3 regions of the Sporomusa rhizae genome follow, and region 2 is predicted to be linked to each of the others. Evidence: riboswitches for the same ligand, from Rfam matches in the RefSeq annotation. Region 2 holds a riboswitch; each other region holds the start of a gene.
The links. A riboswitch is a leader RNA that binds a small molecule or an ion and turns the genes downstream of it on or off. The one in region 2 is predicted to bind thiamine pyrophosphate.

Region 1 (7,903 bases), 2.0 Mb from region 2:
TACACACCTTGTTGGTAAAATTTATCCATTTCCGTTTTTGGCACCATACTTCCTCCGGTTGCCCAAGTTATCTGTGTAGCGCCAGGCATTTTATCTAAGAGATTTCTTTCCTTCAGGAATCTTCTGCCTGATTTCGTTGCCATCAATTGCATAGGCCCAAAAAATCCAGCTAAAGCAGATGGTTCCAAAAACTTATTTTCGGAGTCAGCTAACATTTTTAGCAGCAGATAAAGATGTTCATCTTGCACAGTAAATACACCCGCGATATCCCGTTCCAAAATTCTTCCAACCAATCCAGAGGGTCTACCAACAGCTAGGCCGTCTGCAGCAGTACGATTATCAATGCCAAAATCTTGTACGGCTATTTTTTCATGCAAACCTGTCATCAAACCGAGTAACATTGCCGGCGAATGAGTGGGTTCTGCAAAAAAGCAATGAACATTTTCTTTAAATATTGATTTCAGGCCAAAAGTAACACCCCCAGGCCCTCCGCCAACGCCACAAGGTAAATGTACGATAAGTGGATGTTCTTCATCGACAACTATATTAAGATTTATTAATTGCTGCTGTAATCTTTTAGCAGCTACCGCATATCCCAAGAAAAGGTGACGTGAACTTTCATCATCAATAAAATAACTCTTAGAATCCTGCTCGGCTTCTTTACGCCCCGCTTCAACTGCCTGAGAATAATCAGCAGTATGTTCAACTACAATTACGCCTTTACTCCGAAGCATATCCTTCTTCCATTGCTTCGCCTCCACAGACATATGCACAACTACTCGAAATCCCAGTGCTGCCCCCATAATTCCAATGCTCAAACCTAAATTTCCCGTAGAGCCAACAACAATTGTGTATTCTTGAAACAGGTTTCGAAAATCATCATTTTTTAATATTGAATAATCATCTGTCCACGATAAGTTAGTATGTTTCGTTGCAATGGCTTCTGCCAAATAGAGTACTTCATACACGCCTCCCCTCGCTTTTATTGAGCCGGAAATTGGAAGATGACTATCAAATTTTGCGCATAATTTTCCTGGAATGTTTAAGCCGCATAATTCACTAAGTTTTTGCTGCATGTTCGGAATGAACGCAAGAGGAGATTCAATGATGCCATTACTCTGTTCAGTTTCCGGAAAAGCCTTCATAATAAATGGTGCAAATCTAGCAAGTCTTGCTTCGGCATCTTGAATATCTTTTTCCGTAATAGAATGAAGAGATTCTTCTTGTTTATTTCCATAAAGCGGATTCACCCAAAATACCTCGCGGGTACTCATCAAATCCTCGATAAGTGGGAACTCCGCTTTCCATTCTTCGATTTTTTTCTCCAAAACAGTAGAATTTTTCATATAGCCCTCCGATGATTCAGTTTAAGTAAATCAGATATTGCGGTCATCAACTATCAATGTCTTTCCATAAAACTTTCAACCATATTTAATTATATTTTACATTAGTTAAATGTGATTGAATTGTTTAATCACATTTAATATACATCATGTCCCTACTATTTGCAATAGTATAAAAAATAAAATTTTTCTTTATTTGTAATATTTTAAAATTCATCTTTATACTAGATTTTAAAAGACAAAAATAGCATTTTGGTTAATAATCAACCTATATAAGTCACCATACTAATTTAATAAAGAAAACTCGCTATACATGGTTGTTAAATAATACAAGTTTTGATAATATTAAATTGTATTGAACACAATAAAATCTTGTTAGGAGAATATACTTACATGCAAAATACCGACGACAGTGTCGAACTTGGACAAAGAATTGCTGCTGCAAGAACTAGTAAAAACCTTAGCCTACGTCAATTGGCTGAAAGGATAAATGTTACGCCTTCATTGTTAAGCCAAATTGAACGCGGACTTGCAAATCCATCACTTAATACGCTTCGTATGATTGCAGTTTCTTTGGATATACCCCTTTTTAGTCTTTTTACTGAACCTGCAAATGTTGATAAATTAATTACCCGTGCCAACAATCGCAAAAAAATCATATTTCCGCATAGTAATTGGGAATATACACTGCTTTCCCCAGATCTAAGCGGAGCAATTGAAATGGTTTTAATGACTATCCCTCCTCATGCCCAATCCTCGGAGATTCCTTTATCCCATACAGGAGAGGAAATTGCCTACGTATTGTCTGGTACTGTTACACTTTATCTTGAGGACTCCATGGAAACACTCGAAAAAGGTGATAGTGTAAAAATCCCCCCCGGCTCACGTCATATGTGGAAAAATGACAACAGCTCCAATGCCGACGTAATCTTTGCCGTAACTCCGCCGGATTTTTAACTGTTAACCAAGGCAGAAGGCCATTACTCATTGCCTCACAATAAAGCACCTGAGAACCAAATATATATGGATCTCAGGTGCTTCATTTCGTAAGCGATCATCCTCATGCTATGGATGTGATTTTAAATGCGATACAATTTACCAACTCCGAATACATCGGAATAAAGAAGGATAATAAAGCAATAAAGGTGAAATAAGCATCTTGAAATACTGGAATTTGGACAGGTGTAATCGATGATACAAAGTTTAAAACTACCACAAACTGAGCTTACGTTTAAAAAATCATTCCCAAAAACAACGCTGCTGATGACAGCCGGCGGCAGGCCGCCGGAAAATAGATGGTTTTCGACGCTGGCAGCAGGCCTGCCTATATGGTGTATCGACAGTGGTATCCATATTTGCCGGCAAACCGGTATAACGCCGGACAGAATTATTGGTGATGGTGACAGTGCCAATCCTGAAGCCTGGGCATGGGGGAGAAGTCTGGGTGTACCGGTTGAGATTTATCCGGAAGATAAGGATTATACTGATCTCCAGCTTGCTTTGCTTAGAGCGAAAGAAATATATGGTACGACTACCGCAATTATCACCGGGATATGGGGAGGACGGTTTGACCATGCTTTTGGCAACATACAATCACTAGCCGGTTATGAAGAGCTTGGCATCAAAAGTATTGCCGCCGATGAATCTGAAGTCTTGTTTTTTTTATCAGGTCAGGATAATGTAAAAATAAAAACAGAAGTAATGCCTGACGTCATATCCCTGATTTCCCTATCAAACCGCTGTTTAGGTGTTACTATTGCCGGCGTGCGCTGGCCGTTACAAAACGCAGAACTTAAGCGCACCCTGCCCTACGCAATTAGCAATCAGCCGTTAGTCAACTGCCAGGAAGTATTTGTTTCACTGGGTAAAGGTTTACTGGGAGTCTATTTGCAGTATAAACATTTATAAATTACTTGTCCTGTGCATAAAATAGTGTTATAGTGGAATAAAATGACATATGTGCTAGGGGTGCCTACGGGCTGAGAGATGAGTATTATTTCATTAACCCTTAACCTGATCTGGATAATGCCAGCGTAGGGAAGCGACTTGAATAATAGAGAAAGCCGCAAACCTACAATTGGTTGCGGCTTAAATTTTTTATTATTGGAGGGTAAAGATATGAAGGGTACCTTTGTCGACAACATAGCAACGATTGCAGCAAGTCCGACTACGATACTGATTCTGGCGGGTGTTATTTTATTAGTCGTGGCATTGATGCGAATGAAGAAGGTTAATTTCAGCGCAAGAATGATGGCTCATATCGGTCTAGCACTTGCTCTGGCCGCTATTCTGCATGCATTTAAACTATACCATATGCCGCAAGGTGGCAGTGTAACTCTGGGCAGTATGATTCCTATACTTCTTATAGCATTTTTTTATGGCGCAGAAACCGGATATCTCACCGGTTTTTTGTATGGCATGATTAATTTGATCCAAGACCCCTTTATCTTGCACCCGGTACAGGTGTTGTTTGATTATCCGTTGCCCTTTATGGCTTTAGGCTTGGCGGGATATTTTAAAGGCCGATATCTGGTGGGAACAGTCGTCGGTATTATTGGTCGGTTTTTGTTTCATTTCATTTCCGGTATCGTGTTTTTTGCCAGCTATGCACCACAAGGGGTTTCACCGTATCTGTATTCATTCCTGTTTAACGCCAGCTATCTAGGTGTAGAATGCATTATTTGCCTTGTTTTAATGCGAGTTTTGCCTATTGAGCGAATTGAAATGACGATTAGGCGTCAACCGTTAGTCAGCGATAATTATAAATAAAACAAAAAAATCCGCGTGCATACATCATGCGGATTTTCTCTTACTTGAACACTGCCTGACTTCATTTATCCAGCTGTTTCGTTTCTTTTTCCAATACCAAGCGCATAATAGAATATTGTGATAATCGCACAAAAAACTATGCCAACAATTAATGATACTCGCGTGTCACTATTAAACCACATTCCGATTAAGACTAAGAATAAAAAGATAATTGTTATATAGTTGCTAATCGGAAATAGCGATGATTTAAATGGATGCGAATCCATTTCCTTTTCCCATTTCCTTCTAAATTTAATTTGACTAATGCATAGTACAAACCACGGAATCATGCCAGGCAGAATGCTGGCGCTGTAAATATAAATAAATAGTTTTGAATTCGGGTAGATATAATTGAAAAAGACTCCGATTACTAAGCAAGCGATGGTGATTTTAATACTATTGCTGGGAACGCCACCACTTGAAACTTTTCCGAAAAATTTTGGCGCCTGCCCGTTTTCTGCTAACGTATAAAGCATTCTCCCGGCGCTGTATATACCGCTATTGCAACCGGACATTGCGGCAGTAAGAACTACAAAGTTAATGATACCGGCTGCCGAAGTAATCCCGATTTTTGCGAACGTCAACACAAAAGGACTGCCGATCGTGCCGATCTGGTTCCAAGGATAAATAGCTACAATAACAAATATAGCTCCGACATAGAAAATTAAAATACGCCAGATAATATTTTTTATCGCTCTACGCAAGGTGTTTTTAGGATCTTCTGCCTCACCAGCAGTTATGCCGACAAGTTCAACCCCCTGGTAAGAAGCCGTTACCAGGCATAGTGCAAACAGGAATCCTTCCCAACCGCCAGCGAAAAATCCTCCATGAATATAAAGATTGGCAATCCCCACAGGTTGGCCCGCATTACCAATACCCAAAAAGATAATCGCTAGTCCCACTACCAGCATAACCACAATCGTAACAACTTTAATGAGCGCGAACCAAAATTCGAATTCACCGTAGTATTTAACAGAAACTAAGTTAGCCATCGCAATAATCGCCACGCCAACAAGCGCCGGCAGCCATTGCGGCAGCGTGGGAAACCAATAATTCATGTAAATTCCAATTGCCGTAACCTCTGACATTCCTACTGTAACCCACAAAAACCAATAACACCAGGCCGTCAGATATCCCGCCCAAGGACTAATATACTTATGGGCATAAGTTGCAAAAGAGCCGGTGACTGGTTCGAGGAACAACATTTCTCCCATAATACGCATAACAAAGAACATAACAATACCGGCTAACATATAGGCAAGCAATACCGAAGGCCCAGCCCACTTAATTGTGCTTGCTGACCCCATAAATAAACCGACGCCGATGGTGCCGCCTAAGGCTATTAATTCAATGTGGCGAGCCTTTAGCCCACGGGCTAATTCTTTCTCTTCCATTACTTTCGTACCCTCCTAGTCATCATACAATGCGCATTTAGTTCCATAAGATTTTTATTGCATAAGAAAGACCGCTATCTTTTACGACTGCCTCGACATCAATTACGGCTGACAAGGGTGAACCCTCCAGGAATCTGCCAATATTACATTTTATAGAATGCTCTGTTAGCAAAAATAAATACAGGCTACCCTAAAAAGGAATTAACGAGATGATTTTGTTATCTTTGAATAGGATTGGTAGACGGACTCCACATATACAGAAATGGCCTTTAATTCTCCACCATAACAAGGCTGGATTTTAAAGGCCATTATTAATTTAGTTTTAGACAACTTTTTTGTTTACGGCAGAAGGGGTAAAATAATTATTGACAGCAGTGGCAACACCCAACAAACAGCATAATATATGTATTAACTAGTATCGGTGCTGTTATAAACTCGCACGATACTAAAATTATTTCAGGGTTCAAAAAAATAGGTGTGTCATTATAGTAACGAGAATCATATTATACAGTAAATTAATATCCCATAAAGGGGAGTAGCTAACGGATTACCTTTCCGTGAGTAGGGTCGACACACTGGCGCAAGCCCGGCCCTACTGGCAGCACCACTGCTTTAGCGAGACCTTTATATCCAACTATTCTGCTGGATATAAAGGTCTTTTCTAATTTTCTTAAAGAAATTCCGCAAGATTTAAAATAGGCTGCCACCTATTCAAACCTTGCGGAACAAACCCGGTTACGCTTGGCCCGTAAAGGTAAGGTACAATAAAACAGCATTTAGTACTAAAATCAGACTTACGATAACCCAACCAACGCAATTTGTCAGTAACCCATTTTTGAATTTGCCCATAATGCCCGCCTTGTTAGTTACAATCATCAAAGGAATGATTGCTGCCGGCAAAGCGAAGCTGAGTGATACTTGGCTATATACCAGCGCCTCCATGGGATTCACACCTGACATTAGAATCGCTAAGCCAGGAACCATCGTGATTAACCGACGAATACTTGCAGGTATATCGAAGCCCACAAATCCGCCTAAAATAACCTCGCCAGCCATCGTGCCGACAGTAGATGAGGATAATCCCGATGCCAAGAGAGCCAGCCCGAAAGCCCCGGCAGCCATGTTACCCATTAGCGGTTGCAAAGTCATATAGGCGGCCTCAATGCTATCCACGTCAAAGCCATTACCCTTGAAAACGGCTGCCGAAACAATCACCATAGCGGCATTAACAACAAACGCCATGTTCATCGCAACGAACACATCAATTTTTGCCATTTTTAGGTGCCGCCTGCAATCTTCCATACATTCTGTTCTTCTTGTTTGAACTAGATGAGAATGAAGATATATTACATGGGGCATTACAGTTGCTCCTAACATTCCAACTGCTACCAGGACACTATCGGATGTAAGTATTGGCACGGCAACATGGTAAGCTACCTGATCCCAATCGGGTTTTGCAATAAACATTTCCCAGACATAGGCGATACTAATAACGGCTACCATCCCTGTGATAACACGTTCGACAATCTGTTGCCCATATTTTTGCATATGACAAATTCCATAAGTAATTACACCGGTAAGAACTGCAGACCATCCAAGCGGTATTCCAAATAAAAGGTAAAACCCAAGTACTCCCCCCAGAAATTCTGCAAGGTCTGTAGCCATCGCTGCCACAGTGGCTATTGACCATAAGCCCCAGTTAACAGGCCGTGAAAAAATTTTCCCACAGTGATCAGGTAGATGAACTCCGGTAGCAATCCCTAGTTTAGCCGACAAAATCTGGATGAAGATGGCCATTAGATTGCTCCATAGAATAACCCAAATTAAATTATAACCAAATCGCGATCCACCGGTAATATTCGTACCAAAATTTCCAGGATCCATATATGCTACACTAACTATGAACGCGGGGCCAAGATATTTGAAAATTCCTTTGGCCTTTTCCTTCACTTCTTCCGATTCCGCTAACACGGTCAACGGGAGATTCGATGTAAGCGGCTCCTCTTTCATGTACTATTGTCCCTCCGTATTGACTACAACCACCCCAAACATTAAGTATTAGACTAGCTACAAATTTTGTGCAGCTACTTTAGAATATGAAGAAAACAGATTATCGGTGATTTATTTATATAAAAAATATAGCCGCCTGCAAACAGACGGCTAATAAAAAGCATGAAATACTAAGACTAAATTATTGGAGATGACAAATATGAGTGTCATAATATATGGTGTTTTAATTACTATATCTATAGTCTTAGGAATATTAATAAACGCGCCGTTTGCTAAGTATGCCTTAACAATCGCCGGGTTTGTATTTGAAATTGCAGTCATGTTCTTTTGTATAATTGCTCTTTTCCA
Region 2 (7,903 bases):
GGACTACTTTTGCTACTGTCGTCTTCCTGCCCTGAATCTCTACAATATCACCAATGATGACTTCAAGCTTATCCATTTCGGCATTATCGATGCGGACATAACCCTGACCGACATCTTCCGGCATCGCATCTGCTACTCTAAAGGATAGGGTAATTGCCATGTTTGATTATCCTCCTCTAGATGATCTCAGTGGAAGCTTATTACAATTTTTATTATAATGACATGCTTATATTTTGACTACTATATGGTAAATAAGGATATTTTTGTAATTAAAATTCATTGTTTACCGATACAGGATTCCGATAAAAAAGCTAGTGTAGCGGCCTTTTTACTGCTACACTAGCTTTTTTAACTAATCTTACCGGAAAATGCATCATCTTTCATGTACTTGTGAAGCGGCCTGCCTACAGGCCCGTACGATAAAATTCCCTTCAGCCAACCGTTATCACATAGATAGTTTAAGTAACGACGCACTGTAACTCTTGATATACCAACAAGTTTGGCAATATCGGCAACGCTGAAATAGCCAGACTGCCTTTCCACTATCCCTAACACCGAATCCAGAGTAGCCTTGTCCAAGCCTTTAGGAATGTTGTCCTTCAAATCTTCAAGGCAACTCGCAATATTTTCACTAAATGTATCTCCCTTTAAGACGTCAATATCTTTTTGTGACATTCGCTGAATATTCTTAATTTTAAAGACATATTTCTGGTAGTTCTTTAAAGCTTTTTTAAAACGTTGGAATGTAAAGGGTTTTATGATGTAATCAACCGCACCATACTGTATTCCCTGTTGAATAGTCTCTGAGTTATGAGCGGCCGTCACTAAAATAACGTCGGTATTAATCCCGGTCGCCCTGATGCGCCGCAATAACTCTATTCCGTTCAGCCCAGGCATATAGACGTCCAAGATTACTATCTGTGGTTTTATCTGGGCAATAAGCTCAAAGCCGGTCTCCCCGTCACTCGCCTGACCTACTAACCTAAATCCCTTCATCTGGGTTATATACTGCCGGTGAAGTTCTAGCACCATTGGGTCGTCTTCCAGGATAACAACATCGATGGCCATGATTCTACCTCCCTTTAACTTAAGGCTTCAGATGCCCCGAATTGGTATCTTTACACTAAAGATGCTCCCTTGGCTTTCTTGGGACTGAACAGTTATTTTTCCGCCACTTATAGCTACTTCTTTCTTTACAAGATATAAACCAACCCCGCGGCTTCCCCGTTTAGTAGAAAATCCTCGCTGATATATTTTGTTTTTGTAAACTTCAGGAATGCCTGGCCCAAAATCGCTTACTTTTATAGTTAAATACTTTTTTCCTTGATAAATATAAACATTAATAACTTTACGTTCACTTGGCAGGCCCTGCACTGCATCAATAGCATTGCTAATCAGGTTACCTAACACAGTTACCATGGCCAGACTGCCAAATACCGGCGGCAGAGATTCAAGCTTGCTGCGGGAATTCAGCCGCAAAGAAATTCCCTGTTCAGTTGATTGACTGATTTTTCCGATAATTAAGCCAGCTGTAGCCTGGTCTTTAATTCGTTTAACGATGAAACTAACAAACTCCTGTTGACTTTTATACATTAGAGTAATGAGTTCTACCACTTTATCGTATTGTTTCATTTGTATAAGCCCTGATATGGCATGCAGCTTGTTGGCAAATTCATGTGATTGGGCCCGCATCGAATCCAGCAGGCTTTGTAGTCCAATTATTTCTTCTGCCAACACTTTAACATCTTCTTTATCGCGAAAAGTAGCCAAAGCCCCTATGACTTCACCATCGACTATAATCGGCACCCTGTTGGTGATAATAACCTTATCCCCAACCTCTTGTTCCTGGTCATACTCTGCCTGTCTGGTCTTAACCACAATAGGCAGCCTCGAATTAGGCAGAACGTCTAAAATGTATTTGCCAATAAGATCGGTGGGTATATTTAGCAATCGTTCGGCTTCACTATTTACTATATTGATGTATCCATCAGTATTTATCGCAACAACTCCTTCCCGCATACATTGCATAATAGCGCGTTTTTGTTCTAAGAGCACTGTTACTGCATGGACTTGTTGCTTTAATTTGCTGTCAGCATCGCCATACAGCTGAGCGTTATACACAGCAATAGATGCATGGTTGGCAAAAGTCGCAAACAATGTTTGCTCAATCGGAGTAGATTTGCAGGCAGAACGAAATCCTATTGCCAATATGCCAATTAAAAAATCCTGAAAGCACAATCTAATAGCTTTTACGCTGCAAAGCTGCTCGTTTTGCAGAACATTAATCAGGCGTTCCGACAGCGCTTCGCCAGATTTTATTTCTATAACTTTCTGGGTTACAGTATCTAGTACCGTTTCGGAGATAAAAACCGGCGAATCAGGCTGATACCATGCTGTGGCAATAGGCGTTTTCCATTCGTTAGCCTGACCTGTTAAGAGAATGCTGCCGCAATCAGCCTTAAACAACCGCATTGCACTTGATACAATAAAATCTAATACGTCATTAATATTCATGGAAGAGGTCATACGGGTAGTTATCTCATTAATAGTCCTGAGCTGTTCAAACTGCCTGAAAACAGTATCCTCATAAAGAATAAAAAAGTATTCGGTCAAATGGACTCTTACCCTATCAAGTAAAGAATCAAAATCCCGCCGGAATATATTGAGAATAGGCAGCTCATTCTTTAAATATAGTGACATGGCATCCTTAACAGCTTTTTCATAGTGCTCAAGAAAGGCCATAATCTCCGGTAATCTGAACCCTTGTTCAAGTCTGACTTTGCTTATCCAACTAACATGCACTTTAAGCGGTGCAAATGTGTCATCTTTTAAGGAGTTAATAATAGCAGCAGTTAATTTGGCAATATCCTGAGCAAGCCGTTTAGGCGGAAGGTTAATATACGATAAAGGCTCTCCTTCGGCCTCCAGCTCGCTTAAAGTGCCTACATTAATTTCATGTTTGAGACTTTCAAGTACAAGTGGGAGAGAGTTCATAAAAATCACCTTGCATTTACTTTACTTTACTTATTAATTTTTTTTGTTGTTTGATTGACTGATAACTCGACATTATTTATTATATATTTTAAATACAATTTTTTCCATATATTTTTTTTATAGGAGGATTATAATGTTGCAAAACAAGCCTGCTACACAGCATTCTCCTGCTAATAAAAAATTGCCTGCCACTGGCCAGGCTGACTCTGCTGACAGCCATTCCCCTCCATCAATAGGACAAAAAATCATCAAAGAGTTAAAAACATTACTTCAGAGTTTTATTGAATACGCAAAAAAAGTTGAGCTCTAGTATTAATTAGTTCATAGCTAGGGGTGCCCACGGCTGAGAGGAGTAAACTCCAACCCTCTAAACCTGATGTGGTTAATACCACCGTAGGGAAGCTTTTTTCTTATATCAAAAGCTGGTCCCATCTCTTCTATGACTAATATAAAAAAGGAGGCTGGGAAAATATGAGTTTCACTACCCAAATGGATGCTGCCAAAAAAGGCATAATCACCAAAGAAATGCGCATTGTTGCCGGCAAGGAAAACATTAGCCCTGTAAATTTGCGTGACCTGGTGGCAAGTGGCAAGGTTGTTATTCCGGCGAACCGCAACCACACCAATCTTATGCCTATTGGTGTCGGCGAAAAACTCCGTACCAAGGTCAATGTCAATCTAGGCGTTTCCAAAGACTGCTATAACATCGAATTAGAGTTAGACAAGGCCAAAAAGGCCATCGCCCTAAAAACAGATGCCATTATGGATCTTAGCTGTTATGGCAAAACTCGGGAATTCCGCCGTAAACTTCTCGATATATCCCCCGTCATGATCGGTACTGTCCCTATGTATGACGTAGTAGGTATGCTTGACAAAGATTTAAAAGATATCACGGTTGACGAATTTTTTTCAGTTATCGAGAGGCATGCCGAAGACGGTGTGGATTTCATGACAATTCACTGCGGCATGAACCGGGCAACAGCTGCGCGGGTTAAAAGAAACAAACGTCTCACCAACATTGTTTCCCGCGGCGGCTCGATCTTATTTGCCTGGATGGAGCTAAACAACCAGGAAAATCCGTTTTATGAGTATTATGACCGGCTGCTTGCTATCTGTGAAAAATATGATATTACTTTAAGCTTGGGTGATGCTTGCCGCCCGGGTTCAATTCATGATTCAACAGACGCCGCCCAAATGGAAGAGTTGATTACATTGGGCGAGCTCACCAGACATGCCTGGCAGCAAAATGTTCAGGTCATAATAGAAGGGCCTGGACATATAGCGCTTAACGAGATTGCCGCCAATATACTTTTAGAGAAAAAATTATGCCATGGTGCTCCTTTTTATGTTCTTGGTCCATTAGTAACCGATATTGCCCCAGGTTATGATCATATTACAAGTGCAATTGGCGGGGCGATTGCAGCCGCTAACGGTGCTGACTTTCTATGTTATGTGACACCGGCTGAACATTTGCGTCTGCCTAACCTTGACGATATGAAAGAGGGAATCATCGCCTCACGCCTTGCCGCCCATGCAGCAGACATTGCCAAAGGCATCCCCGGAGCGCGCGACTGGGATAATCAAATGAGCACAGCCCGCGCCGATGTTGATTTTAAAAGAATGATTGACTTAGCAATCGATCCGGAAAAAGCCCGTAAATACAGGGAGGAATCTATCCCAGAATGTGAAGACACCTGCACTATGTGCGGAAAGATGTGTCCCATGAAAAATATGAAAAAAATATTAAACGGGGAACAGTTAGTTCTTGCGGACTAAGGTGCTGCAATGACTACATTTTATCAATTTAATGACTTGATTAAAGATTACCGTTCCTTGTTGGCAACTATATGTGAAAAGTACACCCCTGACGACTTCAGGTTGAAATATATTAAAAACATGTTGGATATCATGATTGGATGCCGGCAGTATTTCCATTTTGAGCGCCAATTTTCTCAAACAAAGAATAGTAATTATTTCCCTTGGTATATAACCTTTGTCTTCTTTCCTGCCATTTTAGAATGCATCGATAAATCACTTGACCTTTTGCGGCAGCACATGAGCAGTTGGCAGTTTCCTCCCGAGTATACGCGCACAGTCGAATTATTAGCTTCTATGCGCTCACGGCTTCGACATCAACAATTCTATTCCGATGAAGCCGGCAAAGTCAGCTTAGCCACATACCGCGGTCACTCTTTTACCCTTAGCTATGAGAAGCCTGTCGAATTTATCAATGCTGAGCTGCTCTTCCTAATTTTGAAGGACTTAGGCTATTTATTTGCCTGCCAAGAACCAGACAGCCGGATTTCTCCTTGATACATATAGAAAAAAACCAACTTCAATCAGCCTTGTAAAATAAACTATACTAAAATTCACACTGGCCGTTGCAAGTATTTTGATTTTATTTTTACAAATACTTGCAACGTCATTTTTTATATAAGCGATCGGCAATTCACTATCTTCATCAAAAAACAATAACTAGGTAAGGAGAGGATACTTATGGATGCCTATCATGCACTAGAAAAACTCATCCAAGGGAATAAAAGATATGTCACAGAGCGCTATGCAAAAAATAACGTAGGAGTACAAAGAAGATCCCAATTGATAAACATGCAAGACCCTTTTGCAGTAATACTAGGCTGCTCTGACTCCCGTATTCCCCCGGAAATAATTTTTGACCAAGGGCTCGGTGATTTGTTTGTGGTACGCACCGCAGGTCAGGTGGTCGATGATGTAGTGCTAGGAAGTATTGAATATGCTGTAGAACATCTTGATATCCGGCTAGTAGTAGTTTTAGGGCATGGAGACTGCGGTGCGGTCAAGGCTGCTGTAAACGGAAGCTTATGCCAGGGTCATATTGAAACTATCAGACAAGCTATCCAACCTGCTCTGAAAAAAGCAAATACACAGGCCGGCGAGCTATTAACTAACGCGATTAGCAGCAATGTTGAGTTTACCGTGTGGAGATTAAAAATATCCAGTCCGCTACTGCAAAAAGCCATTACCAATAAAGGTCTGCACATTATTGGTGCAATCAAGGATCTTCCTACAGGAAATGTAATTTTCGATACTGTCGATAATCACGATTTTAAAATGTTTTCTTAGTGTTCCGTAGTTAATACCTGCTTTGATCTTAATTATTTTTACTTACAAAATATATAATATAGTCCACTAATTAGACTTATGGTGATAAAGTTATATAAAACACACAATTTGCAATAGGAGGTCAGATTATGAGAATCGCATTCCCCCCACCGAACCGATCGATGAAGAATATGTTTGTCGGCCGGAACGTGCACGCAAGCCGTTATATGCTATTGCCAAACATTGTTCCGAGCAGTTATGTCTGTCCTTAGGTCATCAGCATAATTTGCCTGTAACTGTATTTCGTTTTTGGTGGGCTTTTGGTAACACTATCGGCGGAAAGCACCTACGTGAATTAATAAAATTAGCGATAACAGGGCAGGCTTTACAAATGGTGAAAGGAGCAGGCGGAGCCTTTGTCAATATGAATGATTTAGGAAGGGCTATTGAGCTGGCAGCCACCAGGCAGGAAGCTGCCGGTAATATCTACAACATTGCCAGTCTTTTTTTGTCTTGGGAGGAAATCGGCCAAACCATTATCAAACTGGCAAACTCAACATCGTCGCTGCAGTTACTTGACACCAAAGACTGGAACGGCCCCGCATTCCTTAACGAAATCTGGGATCTTAGCTGTGATAAAGCGGCTAAGGATCTTGGCTACAACTCGCTATTGGGCGCTGCCGACAACCGTGTTGCATTTAGTAATGCATTGGCGAACTGCATTACCACAGTCATAAAAGAAAAATAACCCTTCAAAAAGACTTCAAAGATCTGCGAAGTCTTTTTACTTTATGAGCCCGAATCATAAAATTCATTGACATCCATATTCATCCACTGGTAATAGACCGCATATTCGGCTAAAGTTTCATTAGCATCAACTTGTTTGGGAGCATTGAATCTGGCAAGGGCCTCTTCAAGAGTAGTAATATTGCCACGCAAAGAAAAAATACCATATGACATACCATCCATAAATACATGAAATAAGGTTGTTCCATATTGAGTTCCCCGTCCCTGGCCTTCATAAGTGATATTTGCCAGAGAACCGGTTGGAGCTTTAACCGATTCTACGACCATCATTCCCTTTTCTAACTTTGTCATTACCTATATCCTCCTTTATCTTTGTTATCATTATTATATAGCCCCAGGAAATTATTTTCTATTTTAGTAAATAAAGTAAACTAAAAGTTTGAAATTTGATTGAATAAATATATTCTTATTTTTTAACAAGTTATTATATAAAGAACTCTTAGAATAAAAATAACAGATCTCTATAGAAAAATTCCGGGCAAACAACAAAAAAAGGACGGCTTACATAGCCATCCCCAATTTAATGTTAGATCATTGTATTGTTCGAAATTGCGAGAGTAGATAATGAAAAGCTTCGCAATAGCTGCGAAGCTTTAGAAATATTGGTGCCGAGGACCGGAATCGAACCGGTACGGAAATTTCTTTCCGACGGATTTTAAGTCCGTTGCGTCTGCCAGTTCCGCCACCCCGGCATATTAGCAAATTGGAGGCGACACCCAGATTTGAACTGGGGAATAGAGGTTTTGCAGACCTCTGCCTTACCACTTGGCTATGTCGCCTTTAAATTACAAAAATGGAGCGGAAAACGAGATTCGAACTCGCGACCCTCGCCTTGGCAAGGCGATGCTCTACCGCTGAGCTACTTCCGCTTAAATGGTGCCTCAGGACAGAATCGAACTGTCGACACGAGGATTTTCAGTCCTCTGCTCTACCGACTGAGCTACCGAGGCATATGCAGCTGTCTATAAACGCCCATCTGCGTTGTTGCTCCTGCGATCCGTTGCTCAACGTACCCACATGT
Region 3 (7,903 bases), 1.0 Mb from region 2:
ACACGCGAGCACCAAGCTTTAACGAAGATGCCAGGCAATGTTAACCTTATCTAGAAAGTTAAACTTTCCAGTTCAAAAAAACAGACTCCTCCACCTAAATAATGTGAAGGAGTCGTCATTGACTCAGGAATTTTTAAATTATGTACTAATTATAGCACAAAAAAATGTTTTGTCTATACATTATTTTCGCTTTTTTTATTTTTTTAATAGGCTTCATTATTCTTGTTCGCGGGGAAGTTTGCCATTATTCCCCATGCGGGCAACCAAAATCATCAAGGCGATAATTGCTATTAAAGCGATTATCATAACAGGAGTTGTTAAAATGTGACGAGGTAAATATTCATATAAGCCATATATGCCAAAGAAGATAAAGATTATTGCTGCAAACCATTTTACTATTCGTTCAGGGATTTTCTTACCTAATACTACACCGATGACAATGCCAATTGCATTAGCTATCATCATGCCTGCGGTTGTTCCTAACCAAACAGGTATGATCTCGCTGGCAAACTGAGCAGCTAATGCAACCGTTGCTAACTGTGTTTTATCCCCCATTTCAGCTATAAAAAACGCAATAGTTACCGTCCAAAAGGGACTGCGGTGAGTGGGTTTGTCTTCACCATTAAGTTCATCCCCCCGGATTGTCCACAATCCAAAAATAATAAATGATGCCGCTGCGGCAATTTGCACATACTGTAATGGTATAAACATGGTTATGTAACTGCCAACAATGACTGCAAACAAATGATTCAGTATTGTGGCAACAAAAACACCTAACAAAACAGTTGGCCATGGATAACGGGTAGCAAAGGCCATCCCGAGTAATTGAGTTTTATCCCCCATCTCAGCAAGTACCACAAAGGTAAGTGCCGTTATGAATGCTGTCAAATCGATCCCTCCGTATTCATATTTAACCATATATAGTATGGCCAAAATCAGTATTATTTGAAACCCAAAACTTTACAATGATATAGGTTTAGGCTAATATGTTTCTATAAATATCGAAAGGGTGATTAGCAGATGGAGTTATTGGATGCAATCTATAACCGGCGATCTGTACGAAATTATACTAATGCGAAAGTGGATAAACTGACAATCGAAAAGTTACTAAGCGCCTCAATACAGGCTCCAAGCGCCATGAACTCTCAACCTTGGGCCTATGCCGTTATACAAGATGCTAACTTATTGAAGGAGTATTCTGACCGAAGCAAACAACTTCTTCTCGGTTTACTTGATAAAGTGCCGGAACTTAACAAATATGAAACGGCGCTTGAGAATCCTAATTTTAATATTTTTTATAATGCTCAGTCATTAATTACCATTTTTGCAAAATCTAAAGGATTATACAGTAATGAAGATTGCTGTTTAGCGGCACAGAACCTCATGTTGACTGCGCACAGTCTTGATCTCGGAACTTGCTGGATTGGTTTTGCCCGTCCCTTCTTAAACTCCCCAGAGGTAAAAAATGAACTCAATATTCCAGACAGTTATGAAGCTGTGGCACCAATCATTTTGGGATATCCAAAAGTTAATCCGCCTGCTGTCCCGAGAAATAATCCTGAAATATTATTTTGGAAATAATACAAAACCCCGCAACCAATAAAGGTTCGCGGGGTTTTTATACGTCGGGTAGCATCTGAGTAGTCAATAAGCCGAGTTCTGTTCCGCGTTAGCGGCGACGATCATTTATCTAGGCCAACAGTTGCCTGTAGGCTCAAGCGACACAACCCGGAAGGTTCAGCGGGCAGCTTCATCCCTTCCCTATTCGGTCTTGCTCCAGGTGGGGTTTACCTAGCCAATCAGTCACCTGATTGCTGGTGCGCTCTTACCGCACCGTTCCATCCTTACCTGAAAAATCAGGCGGTCTACATTTCTGTGGCACTTTCCCTAAGGTCGCCCTCGCTGGACGTTATCCAGCACCCTGCCCTATGGAGCTCGGACTTTCCTCGGATGACAAGCATCCGCGATCATCTTTCATACTCAGATATTCAATTTAGATATTTAATAATAGCACTATGTTAATAACAAGTCAATCATGATTAATTAAATGTATTAGGGATTGAGTGCTTTGCGAATGGTATTTATTTTAGCTGGAATATCAACTGCACCAACAATGTCTGTTACTATTGCTACCATCTTTGCACCATGTTGTTTGACCTCACGGGCATTATGTTCTTTTATTCCTCCAATTGCAACAAAAGGAACATCATGATTTTTGGCAACGTACTCTAGATATTCAAACCCCACAGCCTGACATACATCTTTTTTTGTAGTAGTAGGAAAGATGGGTCCAACACCAATATAGTCTATACATCCTATCTCCACCGCCGCTCTCGCTTGCTCCGGCGAGTGGGTGGACAGCCCCAAGATCATGTCATTGCCAATTAATTCTCTAACCTTTACTGGAGGCAGATCTTCTTGTCCCACATGGACACCGTCTGCACCAATCATCAAAGCTAAGTCAATATGATCATTAATGACAAAAGTTACGCCGGCTTTTTTGGTGAGTTCCCGAATTTTCAAGCATTCATCATACATTTTTCCAGCTTTTTTATATTTTTCCCGGTATTGAATTACTTTAATACCACCTGCAATCAACAACTCTGCGACTTCAACATTATTTCTGCCAAGAGAATGTTCCTCATCCGTAAGGGCATAAATATCTGTTGATAAAAAATTAGCCATACCTTTTCTTGGTGCCATTTTATTAGCCCTCCATTATCTATTATCTAAAAAATGACTGACTATGATATCCGCCTGTTTAGCGGCAGCAACTTGTACTCTGGGCGCAAGCGGGGGACATTTTGCACTGACTGCTGATGTTAGATCGCCAACTACGAAAAAGTTATCTCTTATCCTATGGATAGTAATATTGTCACTGTTGCCCCAGCCGGCTAAACCAGATGCGGCTATTAATAGTTTAGGAGAATTTAGGTAATTTTCTACAATCAGCTTTTTGCATTCCGGTCTGTCGAATGCTTCAACAATAACATCGCAATCCTCAAAGAAGGTATCCTGAGTACTATATTTTCGTTGTGTTACTTCAATCTGTACATCCGGATTAATAAGCGTGAGGTTACTTTTAAGTGCCTCAACCTTAGGCATCCCGATTTGATGCAGGAAGAAGAATTGCCGATTTAAATTACTGGCTTCAACTTTATCAAAATCAATAATTTTAAACAATTTAAAACCTGTACGTACCAACATTTGGGCGCAATTGGAGCCAAGTCCCCCTGCTCCGGCAATACCAATTTTAATACGAGAGAACTTATCCAAAATGCTAGCTGCTATGTATCTGTTAATTCCCTGCTCAAATTGATTCATAGCTATCACCACATTTGCCAGTCTTTATAAACAGGCTGATAATTTTGTGAATACAGCATTGCCGCAATATCGGCTACATTTCGTTCATCCGATATCTCAAACTGGCTGACAGACGCCTGTGTTGAATGCCCGCCAACAGCAGTGCATGAACCAGCAGACATTTTGGTTATTCCGAGTTTAACCATGTTATTACGTAATACGGCACTTTCACGCGTAGATAAAGTGATGCCGCCTCGCGGCATGAACAGACGAAATGCAAGCACATATTGAACAAGGTTTTTATCACTGACAATAACTTTGGGCGGAAAACCACCGACATGGGGTCTCATTCTCGGTGGTGATATGCTTATTTCAATATTAAGATACTTACGTTGTAAATAATCTGCGTGTATGCCTGTAAAAAATGCTTCTCTGCGCCAATCATCAAGACCAAGCAACGCACCAATATTGACACTGCGCATGCCGGCTTGACATGCACGTTCAGGAGCATCAAGCCGATAATGGTAGTCACGTTTAGGACCTGCGGGGTGAAGCTCGGCATATACTTTTTGATGGTATGTTTCCTGATAGATTGTCATACCGTCCACGCCATTTTCAATTAGCACGTTATACTCTTCCGTATTGAGTGGATATACTTCAATGCTGATAGAGGTAAAATATTCTTTTAATATGTCTACGCATTGCCTAATATATTCCACCGAAGAATGGTATCGTGATTCACCGGTAAGAATTAGAAGATGTTTTAAGCCAGTGGCGGCAATCGCTTTTGCTTCGGCTTTAACTTCTTCAAGCGATAGTTTTTTGCGCTCAATTTGATTATGCGCATGAAAACCGCAGTAGACACATTGATTCACACAATAATTTGCTAAGTAAAGCGGTGTATAAAGCAATATCGTTTGGCCAAAATGCTGTACAGTAAGGCGATGCGCTTTCTGCGCCATTGCTTCTAAATGGTTTTCAGCCATTGGTGACAGTAAGGTCAAATAGTCCCAAACTGTTAAATTATCTTTTGCAATAATCCGTGAAATATCAGCATCGGTTATTTGATTAGAAGTATCGGCAAAGTTCCAGTCCCGATACTTTTCTATTTCTTGATAAAAGCTCATTTTTCCCCTCCAATCACGCTAAGAAAATTTATTTATCCTTAACTAACCTGCTCTATTTATCTAAAAATCCGGTTAACGGTGACGAAGCGTTTGCATATTCTTGAATAGCCCCAGGTCCGGCCAAGAAAGCTTTACGGCCGGCGGCAACCGCTAAACCAAAGGCTTCGGCCATTGCTTCGGGATCGCTGGCTGTTGCTACCGCTGTATTTACCAAAACTGCTGCTGCACCCATTTCCATGGCTTCGGCTGCTTCCGAAGGGCGGCCGATACCCGCATCTACAATAATGGGTAATGATATTTCCTCGATTAGTATCTTAATAAGTTCTTTCATTTTTAACCCACGATTTGTTCCAATAGGTGCCCCAAGTGGCATGACAGCAGCGGCACCAGCTTCTACCAAACGTTTGGCTGCCATCAAATCAGGACTCATATAAGGGAGTACAACGAAGCCTTCCTTAGCAAGGATTTCAGTTGCCTTAATTGTTTCCATATTATCAGGCAGTAAGTACCGGTTATCGGAAATAACTTCAATTTTGATCCAATTGCCACACCCGGCAGCTCGGGCCAAACGAGCTATGCGAATAGCTTCTTCAGCATTTCTAGCGCCAGATGTGTTCGGTAATAATGTACAGTGCTTAGGTATATAAGTAACAATGTTTTCCTCTTTGTGATCGAGGTCTACTCGCCGCAATGCCACCGTTATAACCTGTGCTCCAGCGGCATTTACAACTTCTGGGATAAGTGTATTAGATGCAAATTTCCCTGTTCCCAAAAATAACCGACTAGTTAATTTTGTTTCACCAATTTGTAGAATGTCATTCACTGGATTTTTTTTCATAGGTCAGCCTCCTCCTACAAAACTAACTACCTCAAGGCAGTCTTCTTGTTGTAATACAACGGTTTGCCAGTCTTCTTTTCTGACGATGTTACCGTTGTATTCGATGATAACCACTTCAGGATTAAAACCCTCTTGACCAACCAGTTCGGCTATAGTAATACCTTCTGCGCCGATGATTTTTTTACCATTTACAATTAATAGCATGGGGGAATTCCTCCTTTTAAAAAAATAAAAAACACGTCCCCCGAATGGTAATGACGCGCATTATTATACACGACCTTCCTCCGCAGGTATTATCCCGATCAGGTATGGAGGTCAGGAACTCACTAGTTCCACTCTCAGCCCATAACATGAGCTCCCTCGGTCACTCAATATTTATTTATTACTATTTTATAGCATACTGAAATAATCGTCAAAATTGGTATAAGCTTTTATTTGGGCAAATTTGTTAATAAACTGTAAATATATCTCTATTTGAGGCACTAGCAATAATTTCTATACTATAGCCATTCTTACTTATAAAATTTGCTAAGTAGGAGGCGACACATTCTACTACAGGTTGCTCGGTAGCAAAATGACCTGCATCGATAATCGCTAAGCCTTCAGCAACAGCTTGTTGGGCTTCATGATATTTTACATCGCCAGTTATCAGTACATCCGCACCGGCGTTAACCGCGTTTTTGATCAAATCTGCACCGCTGCCGCCGCATACTGCCACTTTGGTAATCTTGGTGGTAACGGATCCGGCTGCTTTCACCGCGGTAATATTTAGTGCCGCTTTTACTTGACCAATAAACATCTCAAGACTTACGGGTTCGGCAAGACCTCCTATACGACCTAAACCATAGCTTGCCCCTGAATTTAGCAGCAAATATTCATCATAAGCGACTTCCTCATAAGGATGTGCGGCTATCATGGCATTAATAACTTGAGTCTTTAAATGCATAGGCACTATGGTTTCTAATCGATACTCCGGCACGAATTCAAGGGAACCTGTTTTGCCAATGTACGGATTAGTCCCCGCTAACGGAAGAAATGATCCTATCCCCTCTGTTGCAAACGAACAGTGACTGTAATTACCTGTATGACCAGCCCCAGCCTCCGACATGGTCATTCTTACTTTTTCAACATGAGAAACAGGAACAAATACTACTAATTTGCAAAGTTTATCCTGATGTACTGACGTCAATGCTTTGATATCTGTTAGTTTTAACTTTTGCGCCAGGATATCATTAACTCCCCCGGGAGCACTATCCAGATTAGTATGTGCGGCATATACGGCAATGCCGTTTTTAATCAACTTTGTTAATAAGCTGCCTAATGGCAAATCCGCTCTGATGTTCTTAATGCCTTTAAAGATCAGGGGGTGATGAGCAACTATCATATCAGCACCCACTGTCAATGCTTCATCAACAACGTCCCCATCAACATCTAAAGCAACAATAGCCTTATGTATCAGTTGCTCAGGATTTCCTACAAGCAAACCGACGTTATCCCACTCTTCAGCCAGATGCTTTGGCGCTAATTTTTCAAGTTCAGCCATAAGGGCGCGGCACTTTATAGGCATGACATTTTATCCTCCAAATCGTTTAGTTTTTTAGTAAAAGCTTTATACTTTTCAGAGTTAACAGCTTCCTTGCTATCTGCCATTGCCGATAGTACGCCACGCAAATGCCTGAGCAGCTCTTGAATATGACGCTTTAGCAAAGGATGTTTATTCTTCCAGAGCAGCGGACCAATCTCGTATAGTACAGCTTCGATCTGGCAGTCAGTTCCTGGTTCCGCCGCGATAATTTGATACATTTTACCCTCTTCTTCTACTAGTTCTTCAGCGACAATCTTCCAATTATTTTTATACAGCCAAATTCTAACGAGCGACGCCGCAATCATAGGTTGTAGAATAACACGCTTTAGCTTTGCGGTTATTTCCGGACGGGAGCTTAGAATGTCAATAATATTAGCTCCTCCCATTCCAGCGATTACGACAACATCCGCTTCCCCGGGATTAAGAACATCAAGACCATTGCCTTGACGTACGGCAATATATTGTTCCAATTGAGTGTCAGCAACAGCATTTTTGGCTGAAAGAAATGGACCGTGATGAATGTCTCCGGCAATTGCCCGACTAACTCTTTTTTGCTCGACAAGGTATATTGGTAAATATGCATGGTCAGTACCTATATCAGCTAAAATGGAAGCTTCAGGAACCATGTCCGCAATTGTCTGTAACCGTTCTCCTAGTCTCATATATTATAATTCCTCCTATCATCCTAGATAGTATTTCGGTCTATGGATAAAAAATCCTGTTAATAGTCTAAAACCTCGAAATATGTATACACGGCTTGCGCGATAACTAATGCAGCGTGCGATATAAAAGTTGCCTTTTCAGCTAAAGTTAACGGTTCAAGACAGCAAAAAACCTGCGAATATATTCGCAGGTTTTTATGGTGGGCGATGACAGGATCGAACTGCCGACATCCTGCTTGTAAGGCAGGCGCTCTCCCAGCTGAGCTAATCGCCCGTATTCGAAGTTCGATTTTTGACTTTCGAAATGTTTTATCGAATGTCTAAAATCGAGCATCGAATATCAAAGATGGTGACCCGTAAGGGAATCGAACCCTTGATACCGCCGTGA

Region 1: another riboswitch for thiamine pyrophosphate. It lies ahead of thiT (energy-coupled thiamine transporter ThiT); the one in region 2 lies ahead of thiC (phosphomethylpyrimidine synthase ThiC).
Region 3: another riboswitch for thiamine pyrophosphate. It lies ahead of thiS (sulfur carrier protein ThiS); the one in region 2 lies ahead of thiC (phosphomethylpyrimidine synthase ThiC).

Annotation. Positions count from the first base shown of each region.
Region 1 covers NZ_CP156925.1:3,940,700-3,948,602, forward strand. The annotation lists gene SRRS_RS18680 (D-serine ammonia-lyase) at 1-1,346, opposite strand, end outside; gene SRRS_RS18685 (helix-turn-helix domain-containing protein) at 1,737-2,300, shown strand; gene SRRS_RS18690 (thiamine diphosphokinase) at 2,535-3,251, shown strand; TPP riboswitch at 3,298-3,400, shown strand; gene thiT (energy-coupled thiamine transporter ThiT) at 3,462-4,112, shown strand; gene SRRS_RS18700 (amino acid permease) at 4,178-5,545, opposite strand; gene SRRS_RS18705 (Nramp family divalent metal transporter) at 6,281-7,555, opposite strand; gene SRRS_RS18710 (hypothetical protein) at 7,755-7,903, shown strand, end outside.
Region 2 covers NZ_CP156925.1:1,900,380-1,908,282, reverse strand. The annotation lists gene SRRS_RS08540 (CDC48 family AAA ATPase) at 1-160, opposite strand, end outside; gene SRRS_RS08535 (response regulator) at 349-1,068, opposite strand; gene SRRS_RS08530 (ATP-binding protein) at 1,096-2,994, opposite strand; gene SRRS_RS08525 (hypothetical protein) at 3,128-3,304, shown strand; TPP riboswitch at 3,314-3,411, shown strand; gene thiC (phosphomethylpyrimidine synthase ThiC) at 3,466-4,770, shown strand; gene SRRS_RS08515 (hypothetical protein) at 4,780-5,307, shown strand; gene SRRS_RS08510 (carbonic anhydrase) at 5,491-6,096, shown strand; gene SRRS_RS08505 (NAD-dependent epimerase/dehydratase family protein) at 6,191-6,823, shown strand; gene SRRS_RS08500 (hypothetical protein) at 6,865-7,173, opposite strand; tRNA gene SRRS_RS08495 (tRNA-Leu) at 7,486-7,574, opposite strand; tRNA gene SRRS_RS08490 (tRNA-Cys) at 7,587-7,661, opposite strand; tRNA gene SRRS_RS08485 (tRNA-Gly) at 7,677-7,751, opposite strand; tRNA gene SRRS_RS08480 (tRNA-Phe) at 7,757-7,832, opposite strand.
Region 3 covers NZ_CP156925.1:2,896,221-2,904,123, forward strand. The annotation lists gene SRRS_RS13620 (TMEM165/GDT1 family protein) at 217-888, opposite strand; gene SRRS_RS13625 (nitroreductase family protein) at 1,021-1,581, shown strand; RNA gene rnpB (RNase P RNA component class A) at 1,634-1,983, opposite strand; gene thiE (thiamine phosphate synthase) at 2,053-2,703, opposite strand; gene thiF (sulfur carrier protein ThiS adenylyltransferase ThiF) at 2,719-3,324, opposite strand; gene thiH (2-iminoacetate synthase ThiH) at 3,330-4,430, opposite strand; gene SRRS_RS13650 (thiazole synthase) at 4,483-5,268, opposite strand; gene thiS (sulfur carrier protein ThiS) at 5,272-5,472, opposite strand; TPP riboswitch at 5,531-5,640, opposite strand; gene SRRS_RS13660 (Nif3-like dinuclear metal center hexameric protein) at 5,717-6,835, opposite strand; gene SRRS_RS13665 (tRNA (adenine(22)-N(1))-methyltransferase TrmK) at 6,826-7,515, opposite strand; tRNA gene SRRS_RS13670 (tRNA-Val) at 7,714-7,789, opposite strand; tRNA gene SRRS_RS13675 (tRNA-Glu) at 7,863-7,903, opposite strand, start outside.